3 regions of the Pseudomonas bambusae genome follow, and region 2 is predicted to be linked to each of the others. Evidence: riboswitches for the same ligand, from Rfam matches in the RefSeq annotation. Region 2 holds a riboswitch; each other region holds the start of a gene.
The links. Region 2 has a riboswitch for cobalamin ahead of AAEO81_RS14750 (CbtB domain-containing protein). Riboswitches for the same ligand answer to the same signal wherever they lie in the genome.
Positions count from the first base shown of each region.

Region 1: linked by a shared signal. The riboswitch ahead of AAEO81_RS15695 (ABC transporter substrate-binding protein) and the one ahead of AAEO81_RS14750 (CbtB domain-containing protein) in region 2 are both predicted to bind cobalamin.
Region 3: linked by a shared signal. The riboswitch ahead of cobO (cob(I)yrinic acid a,c-diamide adenosyltransferase) and the one ahead of AAEO81_RS14750 (CbtB domain-containing protein) in region 2 are both predicted to bind cobalamin.

Region 1 covers NZ_CP151650.1:3,401,819-3,409,082, reverse strand. The annotation lists gene AAEO81_RS15730 (MFS transporter) at 1-1,202, shown strand, start outside; gene AAEO81_RS15725 (endonuclease/exonuclease/phosphatase family protein) at 1,337-2,095, shown strand; gene AAEO81_RS15720 (KGG domain-containing protein) at 2,245-2,442, shown strand; gene AAEO81_RS15715 (hypothetical protein) at 2,512-2,676, opposite strand; gene AAEO81_RS15710 (ATP-dependent Clp protease proteolytic subunit) at 2,735-3,292, opposite strand; gene AAEO81_RS15705 (aldo/keto reductase) at 3,649-4,644, shown strand; gene AAEO81_RS15700 (aspartate/glutamate racemase family protein) at 4,764-5,483, shown strand; cobalamin riboswitch at 5,666-5,875, shown strand; gene AAEO81_RS15695 (ABC transporter substrate-binding protein) at 5,996-7,015, shown strand; gene AAEO81_RS15690 (iron chelate uptake ABC transporter family permease subunit) at 7,012-7,264, shown strand, end outside.
Region 2 covers NZ_CP151650.1:3,189,368-3,196,631, reverse strand. The annotation lists gene cobN (cobaltochelatase subunit CobN) at 1-929, opposite strand, end outside; gene cobW (cobalamin biosynthesis protein CobW) at 932-2,002, opposite strand; cobalamin riboswitch at 2,135-2,356, opposite strand; cobalamin riboswitch at 2,424-2,637, shown strand; gene AAEO81_RS14750 (CbtB domain-containing protein) at 2,734-2,919, shown strand; gene AAEO81_RS14745 (CbtA family protein) at 2,931-3,656, shown strand; gene AAEO81_RS14740 (cobalamin biosynthesis protein) at 3,656-4,057, shown strand; gene cobM (precorrin-4 C(11)-methyltransferase) at 4,198-4,944, shown strand; gene nfuA (Fe-S biogenesis protein NfuA) at 5,637-6,230, opposite strand; gene AAEO81_RS14725 (acyltransferase) at 6,352-7,264, opposite strand, start outside.
Region 3 covers NZ_CP151650.1:1,977,263-1,984,526, forward strand. The annotation lists gene AAEO81_RS09200 (AI-2E family transporter) at 1-561, shown strand, start outside; gene hda (DnaA regulatory inactivator Hda) at 835-1,539, shown strand; gene AAEO81_RS09210 (NAD-dependent deacylase) at 1,548-2,312, shown strand; gene AAEO81_RS09215 (C40 family peptidase) at 2,388-3,074, shown strand; gene AAEO81_RS09220 (C40 family peptidase) at 3,165-3,704, shown strand; cobalamin riboswitch at 3,923-4,130, shown strand; gene cobO (cob(I)yrinic acid a,c-diamide adenosyltransferase) at 4,236-4,847, shown strand; gene AAEO81_RS09230 (cobyrinate a,c-diamide synthase) at 4,844-6,139, shown strand; gene bluB (5,6-dimethylbenzimidazole synthase) at 6,330-6,980, shown strand; gene cbiB (adenosylcobinamide-phosphate synthase CbiB) at 6,977-7,264, shown strand, end outside.

The DNA.
Region 1 (7,264 bases), 210 kb from region 2:
TGCCACCCGAAACGTCGCCTCAGCACACGAATTCAATGGCGATCACCCTGCAAATCGTCTCCATCGTCCTCTACACCTTTATCGCGTTCCTGTGCATCGGGCTGCCCATCGCGGTGATGCCCGGCTATGTCCATAACCAACTGGGTTTCAGTGCGGTGGTGGCCGGTCTGGTGATTGGTTCGCAGTACCTTGCCACGCTGTTCAGCCGCCCTGTGGCGGGCCGGATCTGCGACACCATCGGCACCAAGCGGGCCATCGTGTATGGGCTGGCAGGCATCGCGATCAGTGGCGTGCTGACCGTTTTGGCGGTCCTGCTCGAAACGTTCGCGGGCATCAGCCTGTCCATTCTGGTGATTGCTCGGGTGATCCTCGGCGGGTCGCAAGGTCTGGTGGGCGTGGGCACGATCAGTTGGTGCATCGGCCAGGTCGGTGCGGAACACACGGCACGTTCGATTTCATGGAACGGCATCGCGTCCTACGGCGCCATTGCCATCGGCGCGCCGCTGGGCGTGGTGATGGTCAACACGCTGGGGTTCGTCAGCCTCGGCCTGGTGTTGACCGTGCTGGCCGCAGGCGCGCTGCTGCTGATTCGCAACAAACCGCCGGTGCCTGTGGTGCGCGGCGAGCGCATGGCGTTCTGGTCGGTGTTCGGTCGCGTCGCACCTTATGGCCTGGGCCTGACCCTGTCCTCCATCGGCTATGGCACCCTCACCACCTTCATCACCCTGTATTACGTGAGCCGGGGCTGGGAAGGCGCGGCGTGGTGCCTGACGGTGTTCGGTGTCTGCTTCATCGTGGCGCGGCTGTTTTTCATCAACGCCATCACCCGCTTCGGCGGCTACCGTTCGGCCATTGTGTGCATGTCGGTCGAGACCGTCGGGCTAGTGCTGTTGTGGCTATCGCCCAACACCACTGTGGCGTTGATCGGCGCGGGGTTCGCGGGGTTTGGCTTATCGCTGGTCTACCCGGCCATCGGCGTCGAAGCCATCAAGCAAGTGCCCAACAGCAGCCGTGGCGCGGGATTGGGGGCCTATGCGGTGTTCTTCGATCTGGCACTGGCCATCGCCGGGCCGCTGATGGGCGCGATTGCCCTCGGCATGGGCTACGACTGGATCTTTTTTTTCGCAGCACTGCTCTCGATTCTGGCGTTGGGCCTGACCGTGCTGCTGTCGCGACGCCCCGCCGTAGACACGCGGCTCTAGCACGACGCCGGCCAAACGGCATCGCAAAACGCTGAACTGCCCGGACCCGAGCCGGTCGGAACTAGCACATCCCTCGCAAAAGGAGCGTGCGTGTGACTTCCGATCCTGCTGGTGTCCACCTTCCCCTCTCGGACATGTCGGGCGTACGGGACGTTCATCGTTTACGCGTACTGACGGTCAACACTCACAAGGGCTTTACGGCCCTGAACCGACGTTTCATCCTGCCGGAGCTGCGCGAAGCGGTGCGCAGCACGGGGGCCGATCTGGTGTTTTTGCAGGAAGTGCTCGGCGGCCATGATCGCCATGCCGCCCGCTATCACGACTGGCCGACCCTCTCCCAATACGAATTTCTCGCCGACAGCATGTGGAGCGACTTTGCCTACGGCCGCAACGCAGTTTACCCGGAAGGCCACCACGGCAACGCGATCCTCTCGAAGTACCCGATCCTGCATTACCGCAACCTCGACGTGTCGATCACCGGCCCGGAGCGTCGGGGCCTGCTGCATTGCGTGTTGCAGGTGCCGGGACACGACGAGGTGCACGCTATTTGCGTGCATTTGAGCCTCTTGGAAAGTCATCGGCAGTTACAGCTCGACTTATTGTGCGCGTTGCTGGACTCGCTGCCCGAACACGCGCCGGTGGTGATTGCCGGGGATTTCAATGATTGGCAATTGCAGGGCAACAAACGCCTAGCGCGCTGCACGTACTTGCACGAGGCTTTCGAGCAAAGCCATGGGCGATTGGCCAAGACCTACCCGGCCCGCTTCCCGCTGCTGCGGCTGGACCGGGTTTACCTGCGCAACGCCACCAGTCACAACCCGAAAATCCTCGGGACGCGGCCGTGGACGCACCTGTCCGATCACCTGCCGCTGGCGGTCGAAGTGCACATGTAAACGCCCGTATCCAAAGGCGCTGGCATCGTTTCGCCACTCCCGCCGTTTGTCCGGTAATGCCGTGATTGTTTAAACCAACTGCCGCTTGATTCATCCCATTTAATGCGAGCCACATGACTCGCCCTTCTCATAACAAGAGGTACGCAATCATGGCTAACACCGGAAAATCGAACCCTGGCAACTTCTCGAACGATCGCCAAAAAGCCTCCGACGCAGGCAAAAAAGGCGGCCAGGCTTCAGGTGGCAGCAACATGGCCAACGACCGGCAGAAAGCAACTGACGAAAAACGTCCGGACGCCAGCAAAAAAGGCGGAATGCCACAAGGCGGCGCAGGCCGTAAATCCTGATCAACGTCTGATCAGCGGAACGAGCGAGGGTGAGAGCCCTCGCTTTTTTATGCCCGTGCGTTGCGTTAGTTATTCGTCCGGGTCGATCAGCGGCACCGTGGCGTCCCGGTCGAACTGCGAACCCGGGTCTTCATTGCCGGGGTCATTATCGACGTCCACTTCAACCTCTTCTTCGTCCAGCGGAACAGCGCCACGGGGCACGGCGTCCGGGGTTTTGTGCGAATGAGTGTGCATGGCAAGTTCCTCGTGTCAGGCGGGTTCTGTGGCGACCCGGTGTGTGGATGAGTTGAGCTTAGCTGGCGCTGACCGTCCAGTGCGTGGCGCCTTCGGGAAACTGCAACTGCTCGACCCGGTGGGCAATGCCGCAGGCCAGGGAGTCTTCGGCCCGAATCACCTTTTCCTCCGACGACAGACAGCGGCCAATGTCCAGCGGGGTCACTGCGCCGTCGGTCTCGCTCAGATAGATGTTCACGTACCGTTGCAAGTCGTTATCCAGGCTGCGCAGGTATTCGCGGATGCGTGAGTGATCCACCGAGCTCTGGTTGAAGTACCAGCTCATCGGGTGGATGAGAAACCGGGAGTGAGGACAGACGATGCGCTCCTCGGCGGCGAGGTAGATGACGATGCCCATGGATTCGATGTTGCCGCTGTTCAGTGCGCGAATCGGCACCTTCAGCGACTTGAGAAAGTTGTAGATCGTGAAGCCCAGGGCCGTGCTGCCGCCTGCGGTGGAGAGGTTCAGCAGCAAGCCGGTCGCCCCTTTGTCGAGGGCTTCCAGACAGCGGTCGCGGAAATGCTCGGTGGTGGTCTGATCGACCCCACAATGGAAATGGACGATGTGTTCGCTCATCGACGGCCCTCCCTTTCCGGTTATCGACACGGTGTAATGGGTTGGAAGGCGCGCAGACCGCAAAAGTTGCATGGTGCCGTGCTGCTCAAGCGGAGGGGATCGTCCGCCACAGGGTGCCGAGTCGAGAAACCTGTAGGAGCGAATTCATTCGCGAAAGGGCTGTACAGTCGACACTTCTCTAGCGTCTGAACCCTCTTCGCGAATAAATTCGCTCCTACAGGAGGAGTTCTGCGGCGTGGTGTGACACGTATGCCCGCCCTCCACACGAACCATAGAACTCCTGCCGCACGGCATGATCTGTACAACACGCCGGGCATTTTTTCCCGGCACTCCATGACCCCGGACAGGACACTTTCATGAGTCTGCACGACAAGATCATTGGCCGCCTCGGCTTTGGCGCAGCGCCTCTGGGCAATATGTTCCGCGACATCAGCGAAGACGAAGCCGCCGCCACGGTGCAATCGGCGTGGGATCAGGGCATCCGCTATTTCGACACCGCGCCGCTGTACGGCTCGGGCCTGTCCGAGCAACGGCTGGGCAAGGCGCTGGCCCATGTGCCGCGCGACGAATACACCCTCAGCACCAAAGTGGGCCGGTTGATTTCCGACGAACTGGACAGCGAAACCCGCAGCGGCCCGTTCAGCGACGGTTTGAAAAACAAAATCCTCACCGATTATTCCGGCGACGCCACGCTGCGTTCCATCGAGGCCAGCCTCAAGCGCTTGGACACCGATCGGCTGGACATCGTGTTCGTGCACGACATCGCTCAAGATGCCCACGGCGATGAGTGGATCGAGCATTTCAACATCGCCCGCAAAGGCGCTTTCCGCACCCTCACCCGACTGCGCGAAGAAGGCGTGATCAAGGCGTGGGGCCTGGGCGTGAACCGGGTCGAGCCGTGCGAGCTGACGCTGGACCTGAGTGAAGCACAACCGGACGGTTTCCTGCTGGCGGGCCGCTATTCGCTGCTGGACCACGACCAGCCGCTGCAACGCCTGTTCGCCAAGGCCCGTGAGCACAACGCCGAGTTCGTCGTGGGCGGGCCCTACAGCTCGGGCGTGTTGGTGGGCGGCAAGCATTTCGAGTACCAGGAAGCGCCGCAAGCGATGCTCGACAAGGTCGCGCACATTCAGGAAATCGCCCGCCAGTACCAGGTCGATATCAAATCGGCGGCGCTGCAATTCGTACTGGCCAACCCGCTGGTGGCGGCGGTGATTCCTGGCGCGAGCCGGCCCTCGCGAATCATCGAAGACGTCGCGGCGCTGAATGCCCAGGTGCCGGACGGCTTCTGGCAAGCGATGCGTGATCAAGGCTTCATTGCGCCGCAGGCTCCGGTGCCGATGAAGGATTGAAGATCCACCCGAGACGTCGGCGAACGGTTCGACGTCTCACCCGCCGAATTCCAAGGTGGCGCGGTTTTCGCTTCAGCGGTAGGCATGTATCCCATGATCACCGCTTGAGACCCGCCCCCATGCGCATTTTGATCGTCAACGTGAACACCACTCAATCCATGACCGACACCATTGCCGAGCAGGCGCGCAGTGTTGCGTCACCCGGTACGGAAATCATCGGCCTGACGCCACGTTTTGGTGCGGAATCGGTGGAAGGCAATTTCGAAAGCTATCTGGCGGCGATTGCCGTGATGGACCGCGTGCTGTCCTACGATCAGCCCTACGACGCGGTGATTCAGGCCGGGTATGGCGAGCACGGGCGCGAAGGCTTGCAGGAATTGCTGGACGTGCCGGTGGTGGACATCACCGAAGCCGCGGCCAGCCTGGCGATGCTGCTCGGGCATAAATATTCGGTGGTGACCACGCTGGACCGGACGGTGCCGCTGATCGAAGACCGCCTGAAACTGGCCGGTGTGTTCGAACGCTGCGCGTCGGTGCGAGCCAGCGGCATGAGCGTGCTGGAGCTGGAAGAGAGGCCGGACCGCGCACTGGAGGCCATCGCCGGGCAGGCGGTCGAGGCGGTGACGCAGGACAAGGCCGAGGTGATCTGCCTGGGTTGCGGCGGCATGGCCGGGCTGGACCAGCTGATTCGTGACCGTGCGGGCGTGCCGGTGGTGGATGGCGTGACGGCCGCCGTGGCGCTGGCGGAGTCGCTGGTGCGATTGGGATTGAAGACCTCCAAAGTGCGGACGTATGCGAATCCGAGGCCGAAGAAAGTGATCGGCTGGCCGTTAAAATAAGGGGCCTGTAGGAGCGTGGCTTGTCCCGCGATCGGCGGGGAACCCGTCGCCAAATCGGTATTCGCGGTGCCTCAGATGAAATGCATTTGACGGATGACGACGACTTCGTCGCCGATCGCGGGACAAGCCACGCTCCTACAAGGGTTGCGAACGCCGAGTGGTCGCCTGTATCGGGCAAATCGTTTACCATCGCCGCCGCCGGTTTCCACTCGGAATTAATAGGGAATCCGCGAGCCGTGCCCTGTGTCATCGGGCGCGCTCAAACGGAACTGTCCCCGCAACTGTAGGCGTCGAGCCGTGCTTCCTGTTTGCCACTGGGTTACCGCCCGGGAAGGCCGAAGCACGGTGATGAAGCGCCAGTCAGGAGACCTGCCGGCAAGCGTCAATCATTCACCGGCGGGGTGTCCGGGAAGGACTCCCGTGCGCGGTGCTTGCCTTTATTCTCCGCCAGCCGTTCGGGTGTGCTTTCCAGTGCCTGTTTCGTCGATCACAGGCTCACTGGAGAAACCCCAATGTCGCTGCGCCGTTTTGCTCCCTTGTTCACCAGTCTGACGCTGTCGAGCGCAGCGTTCATGTCCCCCTCCGCTTTGGCTGCACCGACCCACTACCCGTTGACCCTCGACAACTGCGGCGTGCCCCTGACCTTTGCCCAGGCGCCTCACAAAGCCGTGACCATCGGCCAGGCCGCCACCGAAATGCTCTATGCGCTGGGCCTGAGCGACCGGGTCATTGGCACTTCCCTGTGGTTCAACGACACCCTGCCTCAATTCAAGGACGCCAACGCGAAGATCGAGCGCCTGGCCGACAACGCGCCGAGCTTCGAATCGGTGATCGGCAAGCACCCGGACTTCGTGCCGGTGCAGTTCGAATGGATGGTCGGTCCGCAAGGTGCGGTCGGCACGCGACAGCAGTTTCACGACCTGAAGATCCCGACGTATATCCTGCCGTCCGACTGCGAAGGCAAGAACAACCTGGTCGGCGCTGACGGGACTCGGCTTGAAGCGTTCCGCATCGACGCGCTGTACAAAAGCATCGCGCAACAGGCGGAAATCTTCGACGTTCAGGATCGCGGTCAGCAACTGATCGACGGCTACAAGGCCCGTCTGGCTCAGGCCATCGAACACGCCAAGGCCCATGACGCGAGCAAGGTTTCGGCGGTGTTCTGGTTCTCCAGCCCGGACATCAACACCGACCCGTACGTCGCCGGGCGCAAAGGCATTCCGGGATTCATGCTCGACACCCTGGGCATGCGCAACATCATCGATTCGGACGAAGAATGGCCGACCGTGGGCTGGGAAACCATCGCCAAGGCCAACCCGACGATTCTGGTGATCGCGCGCATGGACCGTCGCCGCTTCCCCGCTGACGACCACGAAAAGAAACTGGCCTTCCTCACGTCCGACCCCGTGACCCGCAACATGGACGCCGTGAAAAACAACCGCATCGTGATCATGGACGCCAGTGCGATGGAGTCCAGCGTTCGTCTGTTCGACGGCATCGAGCAATTGGCCAAGGCCACTGAAACACCATGAACCTCCTGAACATCGCCCGCTGGCTGGGCCATGCCCTGTGGGTCAGCGGCTTGCTGGTGCTGGCCGTGATTGCGGGCGTGGCCATCGGTGAGACCTCCATCAGCCTGCCGGTGATCTTTCAGGTGCTGGCGAACAAGCTGTGGGCGGCGGGTTATGCGGTCGATCCCATCGATGAGGGCATTGTCTGGAATTACCGGCTGACCCGAGCCATCGTCGCGGCGGCCTGTGGCGCGGGCCTGGCGATGTCCG
Region 2 (7,264 bases):
AGGCCCTGTTCGCTGGCTCGCCACGCAGGTTCGTTGTCTTGGGCGCAGATCGCCTGAATCACCGGAATGTTGCGGCGAAACGGTCGCAGGTGCGGCACTTCGGGGCTGGATTGGGCGAAACCGGTGGTGTTGAGTATGACCTCGCAATCGGTCTCGTCGAGCCAGTCCTGCACGGCGCTGAGGCACGCCGGTTCCTTCAGGCTGGCCACCGCAATGGGCAGCGGGTTAAGGCCCTGGGCCAACAGCCGCTCACAGAACACATCGATGAACCTGGTGTTGGCCGCCTGCAAGTGCGAGCGATAGAACAGCACTGCCGCCACCGGTTGGTCGGCGCGCCAGTCGGCTTGCCAGTCAGCGAGGTCGGCGCTGGCCTTGCGCGGGTGATAAATCGCGACACGGGGCAATGTCTGCGGTTCGTCCCAGGGGTAATCGCGGTCCAGCCAACGATTGGCCAGGCAATTGAATAGCTGCAGGGCGTTGTGTTTTCCGCCCTGGCGCAGGTAGTGCCAAAGCCGGTCGCGGTCCTCGGCAGGTTCGGTGCTGAGGTCGCTGAGTTCCGGGTCGGGACGGTCATCGCCGGGCACCAGAATCAGCTTCACCCCGCCGCGCTTTCTAGAGGCCAGCTCCACCAACCGCTCCACACCGTAGCGCCAGTAGCCGATGCCGCCGTGCAGCGAAATGAGGATGACCTTGGCGTGCTGCAACACCTCTTCGACGTACAGGTCGACCGAGGCGTGGTTCTGCACCTGCATGGGGTTGGCCAGGCGCAGGCTGGGGTAGTCGTCCGGCAGCTGCTGCGCGGTTTCCGCGAGCAATGCCAGATGGGAATCGCCGCTGCACAGGATCACCAGATCGGCGGGGGTCTGACCGAGGTCAGCGATGCAGTCGTCGGGGACGAAGCCGCCGGGCTGGGTGCGCAGCAGGTGCATGGTTAGCCTTTGATCTCAAGCGCGGCGCGCAGCTGGGCTTCCAGCACGGCAGCGTCCAGTTCCTGACCGATCAGCACGAAGTGGCTGACGCGCTCTTCATCGGCTTTCCACGCGCGGTCGAAGTGTTTGTCGAAACGGGTGCCGACGCCTTGCACCAGCAGGCGCATCGGCTTGCCCGGAATCGCCGCGAAGCCTTTGACGCGCAGGATGCCGTGCTGCACGACGGCCTGGGTCAGCGCGTCGAGCAACAGCGCTTCGTCCGCCTGGGGCAGCGAGATGGAGATCGAATCGAAAGCATCGTGATCGTGGTCGTCGTGGTCATCGCCGTCGTGATGATCGTGGTGGGTCTTGCGGCCATCGATGTGCAGCTCGGATTCGGCACCCAGGCCCAACAGCACGCTGATCGGCAGCTGGCCGTTGCTGGCTTCGATGACTTTCACCGCAGGCGGCAGTTCTTCGGCGACTTCGGCGCGCACGGAAGCCAAGGCAGCAGCGTCGAGCATGTCGGCCTTATTGAGGATGACGAGGTCAGCGCTGGCCAGTTGGTCGGCGAACAGTTCGTGCAGCGGCGATTCGTGGTCCAGGTTCGGGTCGAGTTTGCGCTGGGCATCGACCTGATCCGGGAAGGCGGCGAAGGTGCCGGCGATGACGGCCGGGCTGTCGACCACGGTGATCACGGCGTCAACGGTGCAGGCGTTGCGGATTTCCGGCCACTGGAAAGCCTGGACCAGCGGCTTTGGCAGCGCCAGGCCCGAGGTTTCGATGAGGATGTGGTCCAGATCGCCGCGACGGGCAACCAGTTCTTGCATCACCGGGAAAAATTCTTCCTGAACGGTGCAGCACAGGCAGCCGTTGGCCAGTTCGTAGACGCGGCCGTTGGCCTCTTCTTCGGTGCAACCGATGGTGCATTGCTTGAGGATTTCACCGTCGATGCCCAGCTCGCCGAATTCGTTGACGATCACCGCGATGCGACGGCCTTCGGCGTTGTCGAGCATGTGGCGCAGCAGCGTGGTTTTGCCCGAGCCGAGAAAGCCGGTGACGATGGTGACGGGAAGTTTGGCCAGTGTTTTCATGGTTGCCCTCAGGCGCAGCGGCGGGCAAACAGGACGAGAACCGCGTTGCCCTCGCAGAAGACAGGCCTGCCGTTCAATTCGCCACCGGATCACCCCGCCCGGTTGTGTTGAGAATGCGTCGGGCTGTCTGAAAAACAGGCCCGTGTTCGAGGCAGGTCTCCTGGCTCACGGCGGCGAATGGCTGGCAGGGTTGCCAGATCAGACGCATTCATCGCGCCTTCCCGCTCGCGCAGTGGCTGTGCAATGAACATGACCGTTTACAGTTGCGGGGGCAGCTGTGGCTTGCACCACATTCCCTTCTTAGCGCCGCGTCCGACTCAAGCAGAGCAGCGAACCTCAAGTGCGCAAGGCTACGCAGTGGCCGGGGGAAGGTCAACGAGGAAACGGCGCTGCGATTGACTGCCAACCGGCTCCGTGGTCTCCTACACGCCTTGTTACGGGTGCCCTTCACAGGGTGAAACGGGAAACCGGTGCGTGCAGACCTCTTGTCTGTGCAAGTCCGGCGCTGCCCCCGCAACGGTAAGCGAGCGAAGAATCAGATCCACTGTGTCATTGCGGCACGGGAAGGTGATTCTTGACGGCAGGTCCACTGCCCCTCGCAAGCCCGGAGACCGGCCCGACACATTCACATAACAAACCCGCGGTGGGCGGGCGCTGTTGAGTTGGCTACTGACGTCGGTCAGTGGTTTGCTTTGCGCCTTCCCTTCGCTGAGACCTCAGAGGGAAGCGCCATGTCGATCAGCACCACATCCCAATCCGCAAGCACTGCCAGCACCCAAAGCCAACGCCTCACTGCCGCCATCAGCGCGATGATCCTTGGCGCCTGCCTGGTCTACTTCGCCGGTTTCTCGCACATCGCCGCCGTGCACAACGCCGCCCACGACACCCGTCACAGTTCCGCCTTCCCTTGCCACTGAGACCTGCCGCCATGTTCAAGCGAATCGCTCAAACGGCCGGTTTCACCGGACTGCTCGCCGCCCTGTTGCTGACCTTGCTGCAAAGCTTCTGGGTCGCGCCACTGATCCTCGAAGCGGAAACCTACGAACACGCCCCTGCCGCTGCAGAAGTGCATGAGCACGCGCACGCCGAAGGCGCCATGGCGGCCCACGTTCATGACGAAGAAGCCTGGGAACCGGAAGACGGCTGGCAGCGCGTGCTGTCGACGACCGGCGGCAACCTGGTGGTCGCGGTCGGTTTCGCCCTGATGCTCGCGGCGCTGTACACACTGCGCACGCCAAACAGCGTTCGCGAAGGCGCGCTGTGGGGGCTGGCCGGTTTCGCGGTGTTTGTCCTCGCGCCGACCCTCGGTCTGCCGCCTGAATTACCGGGCACCGCCGCCGCCGACCTGACCCTGCGCCAGACCTGGTGGGTCAGCACCGCAGCGTCAACCGCCGTCGGCCTGGCGCTGATCGTCTTCGCCCGCCATTGGCTGCTGAAAGTGCTGGGCGCAGCGATTCTGGTCGTGCCTCACGTGATCGGTGCGCCGCAGCCGGAGGTTCATTCGGCTTTGGCCCCTGAAGCGCTGGAGGCACAATTCAAGATCGCTTCGCTGCTGACCAACGCCGCATTCTGGGTCGCGATGGGCCTGATCAGCGCCTGGCTGTTCCGTCGTTACAACGCGCAACTGACCGCAACCGAGTTGAGCCACGCTTGATGAACCCGGACATTCGTGTGATCGGCCTCGGCTGCCAGCGCGATTGCCCGGCGTCAGTGCTGCAAGGGTTGATAGAGGTCAGCCTGCTGGAACATTGCTTGTCGCTGTCCGACATCACCGCCCTCGCCTCTATCGACAGCAAAGCGTCAGAGGCGGGGTTGCTGGAACTGGCTGAACGGCTGGGCCTGCCGTTGGCGTTCTTCAGCGCCGAAGAACTGACAGCGTTTGAGCCGCGGCTGAGTCATCATTCGCAGATTGCGTTCGACAGCACCGGCTGCTACGGCGTGGCCGAAAGCGCAGCACTGGCGATGGCGGCGCGGTTGGGCGGGTCGTCGGCGAGGTTGGTGATCGAACGGCGAAACAGCTCACGGGCCACGTTTGCGTTGGCCGCCAGCCCATGACGCATTTGGCGATGCAGTCTCTGTAGGAGCGAATTCATTCGCGAAGCGGTTCGGGCGCTAGAGATGTATTGGCTGTACCCACCCTTCGCGAATGAATTCGCTCCCACAGAGGATCAACCCCGCTATACGTTGGAGATTCAATGACCGTTTACTTCATCGGCGCAGGCCCCGGCGACCCTGACCTGATCACGGTCAAAGGCCAGCGCCTGATCCGCACATGCCCCGTCATCATCTACGCCGGATCGCTGGTGCCCGAGGCCGTTTTAGAGGGTCATCAAGCCGTTCAGGTGACCAACAGCGCCGAACTGCACCTCGAACAGATCATCGCCTTGATGAAATCTGCTCATGCACAAGGCCAAGACGTGGCACGCGTCCACTCCGGCGACCCCAGCCTTTACGGCGCCATCGGTGAACAGATTCGTCACCTGCGCGAACTGGGCATCCCCTTCAAAATCATCCCAGGCGTCACCGCCACCGCCGCCTGCGCCGCGCTGCTTGGCACCGAACTGACCCTGCCGGACATCTCGCAAAGCGTCATCCTCACCCGCTACGGCGACAAAACCGCCATGCCTGAGGGCGAAGAACTGAGCGAACTGGCGCGACACAAGGCCACCATGGCCATCCACCTGGGCGTGAACAACCTCGGCAAAATCGTCGCTGAACTCACGCCCCATTACGGCGAAGACTGCCCGATCGCCGTCGTCCACCGCGCCAGCTGGCCGGACCAGGACTGGGTCACCGGCACCCTCGCCGATATTGAAGGCAAGGTAGCTGCCAAAGGCTTTCGCCGAACGGCACTAATCCTCGTCGGCCGCGTGCTCGGCAACGACGCCTTTAGCGAATCATCGCTGTACCGCGCAGGGCATGCGCATGTGTACAGGCCGTGATATTTCAGCTGAGGCCTGTGAAACGGGGGTTGTCTGATCGTCCGCCTTCGCTGCCGTCGTAACCTCCGGCGTCTCCTACAAGGATCAACGTGTGCCGCGGCCGGATGGAAAAAGCCAGTCCTGTGGGAGCGAATTCATTCGCGAATGGGCCGGTACAGCCACCCCATCTCCATCGTCTGAACCTTCTTCGCGAATGAATTCGCTCCCACAGTTTGAAGATCGTGCAAGGAGCGAAGCCGTGCATACACCCTTATCCCGCGATGAGCGTTAGCTCCAGCCAGATCGCTTTTGATCTTCTCCCTCGCCAGTCCAGACACCGCAGAACGCGACTTGGGTGCAGGCCGAACGCAGGTGCGCGGAGTGGGTCGAGCGGCATGGATGCCGCGAGAGCGCCGCAAGGACATGGATGTCCGTTCGGCGCGGGCCCACGGAGCGTCGCCGAAGTGAGGGAACCCTGACGAAGTCAGGGCCAAACCAGGAGCAAAGCGTTTTTGGTTACTTTTGGGGCGCTCTTGCCAAAAGTGACCCGCCGTAAGGGCGGAACCTTAGCCAGTCGCGACGGAAAAACCGGGTATGCCCCCACTCCCAAGCACACAACACACCCGCCCTTACCGTACCCAAACCCCAATCCCCCAAACGCCACCCATAAAAAAGCCCGCATCTCTGCAGGCTTTCTGGATAACACCCATCACTCAGTAGTAAGCATTCTCTTTCTGAGTATGGTCCGTCACATCACGCACACCCGACAACTCGGGAATCCGCTCCAGCAACGTACGCTCAATCCCTTCCTTCAACGTCACATCCGCCTGCCCACAGCCCTGGCAACCGCCACCGAACTGCAACACAGCAATGTTTGCCTCATCTTCCTCAACCACATCAATCAGCGTAACCTGCCCGCCGTGACTCGCCAGACCCGGATTGATCTCCGTCTGCAAGTAATAATTGATGCGCTCGTTGATCGGACTGTCAGCATTGACCATCGGCACCTTCGCATTCGGCGCCTTGATCGTCAGTTGGCCACCCATGCGGTCGGTCGCATAATCGACCACCGCGTCATCCAGAAACGCTTCGCTGAACGAGTCGATCCACGCCGTGAAGCTCTTCAGGCCAATGGCCTTGTCTTCCGGCTTCTCTTCGCCCGGCTTGCAGTAGGCGATGCAGGTTTCAGCGTATTGGGTGCCAGGCTGGGTAATAAACACGCGGATGCCGATGCCGGGGGTGTTCTGCTTTTGCAGCAGATCGGCCAGGTAATCGTGGGCGGCATCGGTAATAGTAATAGCGGTCATGAAAATTCCTCGCAGACGTGGGACGGAGTTTACGCCATTCCACGGCAACTGACAAAGTCCTAGTAAATCGGTCAGGTAATGCACCTGCGAGCCACTTTCATCCCGCCCGTCACACCGCCCTTCACGACAACGCAGCCGCGTCCTTGAGCGCCCGGCGACTGTCCAGCCATCCCTTCATGCGGCGATACAAGCCCTTTTCGATCCACTCGTAACTGAGCCACGCACCCAACGCGATGACCGGCACGCACACCGCGAACGCTGCGTACGGGTTCAGCCCGAAACGCTTGGTCGCCAGCCAGCCGCCGTACAGTACCAACACGTGCAGCAGGTACACCGAATACGAACAATCGCCCATGGTTTTCAGCAAACGACTGCCGCGCAGGTAGGGTTCGAGGGAAATGCACGCCACAACGATGACCGCGCTCGGCAGGCCCCAATTGATGATGCGCACGTCCGGTGGCAACTGCTTGATCGTCAGCAGCGCCCCGCCAATCGCCATCAGTGGCAACCACAGACGCTCGGTGATCCAGCCACGGCGGTAGATGACGCCAATGCCGATCCCGAGCAGAAATTCGTAGACGATGTCGTTGGCGTAGAACCGGCTGATCAGGCCGGAGCGGCCCAGCACGTCGGTTACTGCAAACAGCGCGGCGGCGATGATCAGCGGACGCAAACGCTGCTGAAAGAGGAAGACCATCGAAAACAGCACGTAGAACAGCATCTCGTAATTCAGCGTCCAACCCACGTTCAGCGTCGGGTACAGCCCGTAGCCGCCAGGGTTTTCCGAGGGGATAAACATCAGCGACAGAATGAAGCTTTGCCAGTCGACCACCTGGTGCGGCAGCAGCGGATGCGCGACGACGACCAGCAAGCCCATGACCAGCGTGTAGAGCCAATAAGCAGGGACGATGCGAATGATGCGGTTAAGCATGAAGCGGCGGACGGGAATGTCTTTGTCCACCGTCGAGAGGTAAATCACCAAACCGCTGATGACGAAGAAGATGTCGACGCCGACGGCGCCTTTTTCAGTGAAA
Region 3 (7,264 bases), 1.2 Mb from region 2:
TGGGACGTGATGATGGCGAAAGTGCGCAGCCTGCTGCCCCGTCATCGCGAGAAGAAGATCGTGGCGCTGGCCGATGAGTGCCACGAAGTGCTGGGGGCGTTCATTCGCGGTCAGTTGCTGGTGATGGTCGCGCTCGGGGTGATTTACGCGGCGGGCCTGATGCTGGTCGGCCTTGAGCTTGGTCTGTTGATCGGGGTCATCGCGGGTCTGGCAGCCATCGTGCCTTATATGGGCTTCGTGATCGGCATCGGCTCAGCGATTCTGGCGGGCTTCTTCCAGTTCGGCGGTGATCTGTACCCGATGCTGGGGATTGTCGCGGTGTTCATGGTCGGTCAGGCGCTTGAAGGCATGGTGCTGACGCCGTTGCTGGTGGGCGATCGGATCGGCCTTCATCCAGTGGCCGTGATCTTCGCGATCCTGGCCGGTGGCGAACTGTTCGGGTTCACCGGCATCCTGCTGGCCCTGCCGGTGGCGGCGGTGATCATGGTGCTGGTGCGGCATGTGCACGATTTGTATAAAGAGTCGGATATCTACGGCGGGATGGAAGACCCGGATTTGTAGGTCTTCGGGCGCGACTGACTGTAGGAGTGAGCTTGCTCGCGATCGCGGTATATCAGCCTCAGAAATAGAGTCTGGCAGTGCGCAATCGCGAGCAAGCTCACTCCTACAGGGTATCGGTGTGACGCCCATAATCCGCGGCCTGGCCCGGGATAGACGCAAGCCTTTGATTTTGCACGCCCTCTGGCGCATTGTGCGGCCCGTCCTGCGGGTATAAACTTTGCACACTTTACACAGAGGCCCCTTGGCGGTTCTTCATCGAGCCGTTCAGCCAGCATGAAACCAGTTCAGCTGCCCCTGAGTGTGCGTCTGCGTGATGACGCCACCTTCATCAATTACTATCCAGGCGCCAATGCCGCTGCACTCGGCTACGTCGAGCGCCTGTGCGAAGCCGAGGCCGGGTGGACTGAAAGCCTCATCTATTTATGGGGCAAGCACGGGGTAGGGCGCACTCATCTGTTGCAAGCGGCCTGCCTGCGTTTCGAGCAGATGGGCGAACCTGCTGTTTACCTGCCCATGGCTGAAGTCATTGATGAAGGCGTCGAGCTGTTCGATCACCTTGAGCAATATGAGCTGGTGTGTCTCGACGACATTCAGGCCGTCGTCGGCAAGCCTGAATGGGAAGAAGCGCTGTTTCATCTATTCAACCGCTTGCGTGACAGCGGCCGCCGTCTGCTGATCGCCGCTTCCTGTTCCCCTCGCGAGTTGCCGGTCAAGCTGGCCGACCTCAAGTCGCGGCTGACCATGGCGCTGGTGTTCCAGATGCGCCTGCTGTCCGACGAAGAAAAGCTCCGTGCCCTGCAATTGCGCGCTTCCCGTCGTGGCTTGCACCTGACGGACGAAGTCGGGCATTTCATCCTCACTCGGGGCAAACGCAGCATGAGTGCGTTGTTCGATCTGCTCGAAGAACTGGATCAGGCTTCCTTGCAGGCCCAGCGCAAGCTGACCATTCCCTTCCTTAAAGAGACTTTGGGTTGGTGAATCCGCCCGTGGTCGATCCGGCGCTGGTCCTGCAGACCGCAGCGGCCCTGCGTCATGCCAAACGCATTCTGATCATCACCGGTGCCGGGCTGTCGGCGGATTCAGGCCTGCCGACTTATCGCGGCGTGGGCGGCCTTTATAACGGCCACACCGACGACGGGCTGCCCATTGAAATGGCACTGTCCGGCCCGATGCTACGTCGCGACCCCGGCCTGTGCTGGAAATACATTGCCCAATTGGGCAGCGCGTGCCTCGGTGGACAGCCCAATGCGGCGCATTACGCCATCGCTGAGTTGCAGCGGCGCAAACCGGAATGTTGGGTACTGACGCAAAACGTTGACGGCTATCACCGTGCGGCGGGGAGTCCGCCGGAACGCTTGATCGAGATTCACGGCCAGTTGGCGCCGCTCTATTGCCAGTCTTGTGGCGCTGAAGACCCACAGTTGAGCGAGCACCTGCAGCGGCCCTTGCCGCCTTTATGCACGCAGTGCCATGGCGTGCTGAGACCGCCGGTCGTTTTGTTTGAAGAGATGCTGCCAGAGCTGGCATTGAATGTGCTGTACGAAGAGATGGCAAAAGGCTTTGACGCTGTGCTCAGCATCGGAACCACTGCCAGCTTCCCTTATATCCACGAGCCGATGTTTCGCACGCGGGTGGCAGGAGGCTTTACCGCCGAGATCAACCCCTCGTCGACCGATCACTCCATTCACATGGATGCATTTCTAAGGTGTAGAGCCTTAGATGTGATGGAGGACCTGGTAAGTCACATTTGATTCGATTGAATTTGCAAATGATGACGATTGAGGGCATAGTCTCGGCTTCTTTACACATCCGCCACGGTCGTGCCCATGCTGAATCGCTTCGCACCCCTCGTGCCTCTCGCACTCGTAACGCTGCTGTTCGGCTGCGCGGCCCAGATGCCAGCGTCGCAACAACAGTCGCAGAACCCGCAATTCCGGGACTCTGCCACCGCACAAACTGCCAAGCGTGCCGATTACTCCTCTTCCGTACTGGATGACGAAATCGCCACCGAAGACGAATTGGCCCAGTTCTCCGACAACAAGCCGTATCAGTTGCCGGTCTTGGCTGACAGCATTCTGGAACGTGGCAAATCGTTGATCGGGACTCGCTACCGTTTCGGTGGCACCTCGACCACGTCCGGCTTCGATTGCAGCGGTTTCATCGGCTACCTGTTCCGCGAAGAGGCGGGCATGAGCCTGCCGCGTTCTTCCCGCGAAATGATCAATATCGACGCTCCTCTGGTCAAGCGTAACGACCTGAAGCCTGGCGACTTGCTGTTCTTCAGCACCGCAGGCCGCGGCCGCGTCAGCCATGCCGGCATCTACCTGGGCGATGACCAGTTCATCCACTCCAGCAGCCGTCGCAGTGGCGGTGTGCGCGTCGATAGCCTCGACGATGCTTATTGGGCCCGTACGTTCATCGAAGCCAAGCGCGCGCTGGCCATGGCACCTTCCCAGGTTCCAGAAACCACGACCGCCATGACCTCGACTACAATCAAGCGCCAACACCGTTAAATACGGGCCGCGCAGTTAGGGGAAGCCCTGATTGCGCAAGGTTCCGGCCTCCGGCAGAGTAAGCCGCATCCTAGGAAGGTTGTTGTGTTTATGTCGATTACGGTTCGCCTGGCTGTTGCTTCACTGGCTGCATTGCTGGCCGCTTGTTCCAGCACTCCGCCGCCATCTCCCCCCAAGGTCGCCTACCGGCCTGTGATCGCTGCTCCCCCTCAATTCAATTCTCCCGTTGCGGATGACGTGCTGTTACGTGCCATCGGACTTGTTGGCACGCCGTACCGTTGGGGTGGCAATACGCCTGACTCCGGCTTCGACTGCAGCGGCCTGATTGGCTACGTCTATCACGACGCTGCTGGCATCACCCTGCCGCGCTCGACCCGCGAGATGATCACCCTGCGTGGACCGGACATCGACCGCAGCCAGTTGCAGACCGGCGACCTGGTGTTCTTCGCCACGGGCGGCGGCTCGAACGTGAGCCATGCCGGGATCTATGTCGGTGAAGGCCGTTTCGTTCATGCGCCTGCCACCGGCGGCACCGTCAAGCTCGACAGCCTCGACAAGCCGTATTGGCAGAAAGCCTGGCTGAACGCCAAACGTGTGATCCAGCCGTCGAATCTCGCCCGCAGCAACTGATCCTTTTCCCTGTGGTTTGCTGCGTGGCTGTTGCGCAGCAAACACCTGCAATAACCTTGCGTACGCCACTCGCCTTTGTAGGAGCGCGCTTGCCCGCGATGGTGTCGGGTCAGTCGGCTCATGCGTATCAGAGAAGCTGCTTTCGCGGGCAAGCGCGCTCCTACATGAGTCGCTATTGGACCGCCGCTTCGATTGACGCTCGGTAGTCAACCCTCTAACCTTCGCCGATTGTTTCAGGTGCCCGTCAAACAGGGTGAAACAGGGAAGCCGGTGCGAACGCCTTTGCGATCAATTCCGGCGCTGCCTCCGCAACGGTAAATGAGTCAAGGCTGCGCACGATGCCACTGTGTTCGATGAACATGGGAAGGCGCGCAGTCAGTGATCCGCTCATGAGTCCGGAGACCGGCCTGATCCATTCAACAGCATCACGGAGGGCGATGCTCTGCGCAGGCTCGGCGTTGTCCGGTGCCTGCTGTCAGCCTTTGTCCGTGCCCTCCGTTTGCCACACCTGCCCTCAAGCGGAGAGCTGAGATGAGCGAATCCCCCGAACGTGACGAACGCCACTTGGCGCGCATGCTGCGCAAAAAGGCGGTGATGGACGAGCGCATTGCCAGCGCCCCCAATGAATGCGGCCTGTTGCTGGTCCTGACCGGCAACGGCAAGGGCAAGAGCAGTTCGGCGTTCGGCATGCTGGCGCGGGCCATGGGCCACGGCATGCAGTGCGGCGTGGTGCAGTTCATCAAAGGCCGCAACGCCACGGGCGAAGAGCTGTTCTTTCGCCGTTTCCCCGAGCAAGTGCGCTATCACGTCATGGGCGAAGGCTTCACGTGGGAGACCCAGGACCGCCAGCGCGACATCGCGGCGGCCGAGGCGGCGTGGGTCGTGACCCGAGAATTCCTGCGCGATCCCGAGATAGGCCTGGTGATCCTCGACGAACTGAACATCGCCCTCAAACACGGCTACCTCGATCTGGAACAGGTGTTGAGCGACCTCCAGGCGCGTCCGCCGATGCAGCACGTGGTCGTCACTGGCCGTGGCGCGAAGCAGGAATTGATCGACCTGTCTGACACGGTGTCCGAGATTGGCGTGGTCAAGCACGCGTTTCAGGCGGGCATCAAGGCGCAGAAGGGCATTGAGCTGTGAGTGAGGCTCGTCAATGCCCTGCGGTCCTGATCGCGGCACCTGCGTCTGGCCAGGGCAAAACCACCGTGACCGCAGCCTTGGCGCGCTTGCATCGCAATCAGGGTCGTAACGTTCGTGTATTCAAATGCGGTCCGGATTTTCTCGACCCGATGATTCTCGAACGCGCCAGCGGTAATCCCGTTTATCAATTGGACATGTGGATGGTGGGCGAGGATGAGAGCCGACGCCTGCTGTGGGAAGCCGCCGCCGATGCTGATCTGATCCTGATCGAGGGCGTGATGGGGCTGTTCGACGGAACGCCTTCCAGCGCGGATCTGGCGCGGCGTTTCGGCGTGCCGGTGCTGGGCGTGATCGACGGCACGGCCATGGCTCAAACCTTCGGGGCGCTGGCGTTGGGCCTCGCGCGCTATCAACCGGACCTGCCGTTCGCGGGCGTGCTGGCCAATCGGGTTGGCACCGTGCGTCATGCCCAGTTGCTCGAAGGCAGCCTGACTGAAGGCTTGCGCTGGTATGGCGCGTTGTCGCGGGAAACCGGCATCGAACTGCCGAGTCGCCATCTGGGGCTGGTGCAGGCGAGCGAACTGAACGACCTGGACGTGCGCCTTGACGCGGCCGCCGATGCATTGGCCAGCACTTGCGATTCGACGTTGCCGCCTGCCGTGACATTTGAAGCGCCCGATAGCGTGCCCGCCGAACCGCTGTTGGCCGACGTGCGCATCGCCGTTGCCCGTGACGAGGCGTTCGCCTTTACCTACGGCGCCAGCCTCGACCTGTTGCGGGCGATGGGCGCTGAGCTGCTGTTTTTCTCCCCGATCCGCGACAGCCAGTTGCCAGACGCAGACAGCCTGTACCTGCCCGGTGGTTACCCGGAGCTACATCACGTGGCGCTTGGTCAGAACCACTCGATGCTCGACGCCATTCGCGCTCACCACGCCGCCGGCAAACCGCTGCTCGCGGAGTGCGGCGGCATGCTTTACCTGCTGAACGCCCTGACCGACGTAGACGGCCAACGCGCGGAACTGGTGGGCCTGTTGGACGGCGAGGCGGTGATGCAGAAACGTCTGGCGGCCCTCGCCCTGCAATCGGTCGAATTGCCGGAAGGCGTCTTGCGCGGGCACACGTATCATCATTCGCTGACCAGCACCGAACTGACCCCGATTGCCCGTGGCGTGAGCCCCAACGGCGGGCGCGGCGCGGAAGCGGTGTACCGGGAAGGGCGGATGACGGCGTCGTACGTGCACTTCTATTTCCCTTCCAACCCACAGGCGATGGCGGCGCTGTTTTTGCCATGACGTGTCTGTCGGTGTTCTCCATCGTAGGACTGACCCGATTTTCCGGTGGGAACACGGTTTCCTGTAGGGGCGAATTCATTCGCGAGAGGGCGGTACATCCGAAGCCTTTCTATCGGCTGTGCCTGCGCATCGCGAATACATTCGCTCCTACAGCAGGTGCACGTGTGGTCAGCCATGGCGAGGTGCGCTCGTGACGGATCACGCCTTCAGCGACGCCGAACGCGCGGCGGTCTACCGGGCCATTGCCGAACGCCGGGACATGCGGCATTTCACCGGCGGCGCTGTGGCACCCGAGCTGTTGGCCCGCCTGCTGGAAGCCGCACACCACGCGCCAAGCGTCGGTCTGATGCAGCCGTGGCGCTTCATTCGGATCAGCGACCGTCAACTGCGCCGCCAGATTCAGGCCCAAGTTGAAGAAGAGCGCATCCGCACCGCTGAAGCCTTGGGCGAGCGCTCCGACGACTTCATGAAACTCAAGGTCGAAGGCATCAACGACTGCGCCGAAGTGCTGGTCGCGGCCTTGATGGACGATCGGGAGAAGCACATTTTCGGCCGTCGCACGTTGCCGGAGATGGACATGGCGTCGCTGTCCTGTGCGATTCAAAACCTGTGGCTCGCGGCCCGGGCCGAAGGGTTGGGCATGGGCTGGGTCTCATTATTCGAACCTCAAGCGCTGGCCGACCTGCTGGAGATGCCAACCGGTTCAAAACCTTTGGCGATCCTGTGTCTGGGCCCGGTCAAGGAATTTTACCCGGCGCCGATGCTGGTATTGGAGGGGTGGGCGCAGGCGCGTCCGCTGCAAGAGTTGGTCTACGAAAACACATGGGGAGTGAGCGCATGAGCGTGGCGTTGTTGAGCGTCGCCGGGGTCGCGCTGGATGCGCTGCTGGGCGAGCCAAAACGAAACCACCCGCTGGTGGCCTTCGGCCGATATGCCGAGCGCATCGAGCAACGTTTCAACGGCGGCGGTCGCGGCTGGCGCAGCCATGGCGTCACGGCGTGGTTCATCGCGGTCATCCCGCTGACCCTGTTGGTGACCTTCCTCAGTTGGCTGCCTTATATCGGCTGGCTGGTGGAAGTTGCCGCGCTGTACTGTGCCCTTGGCCTGCGCAGCCTGGGCGAACAT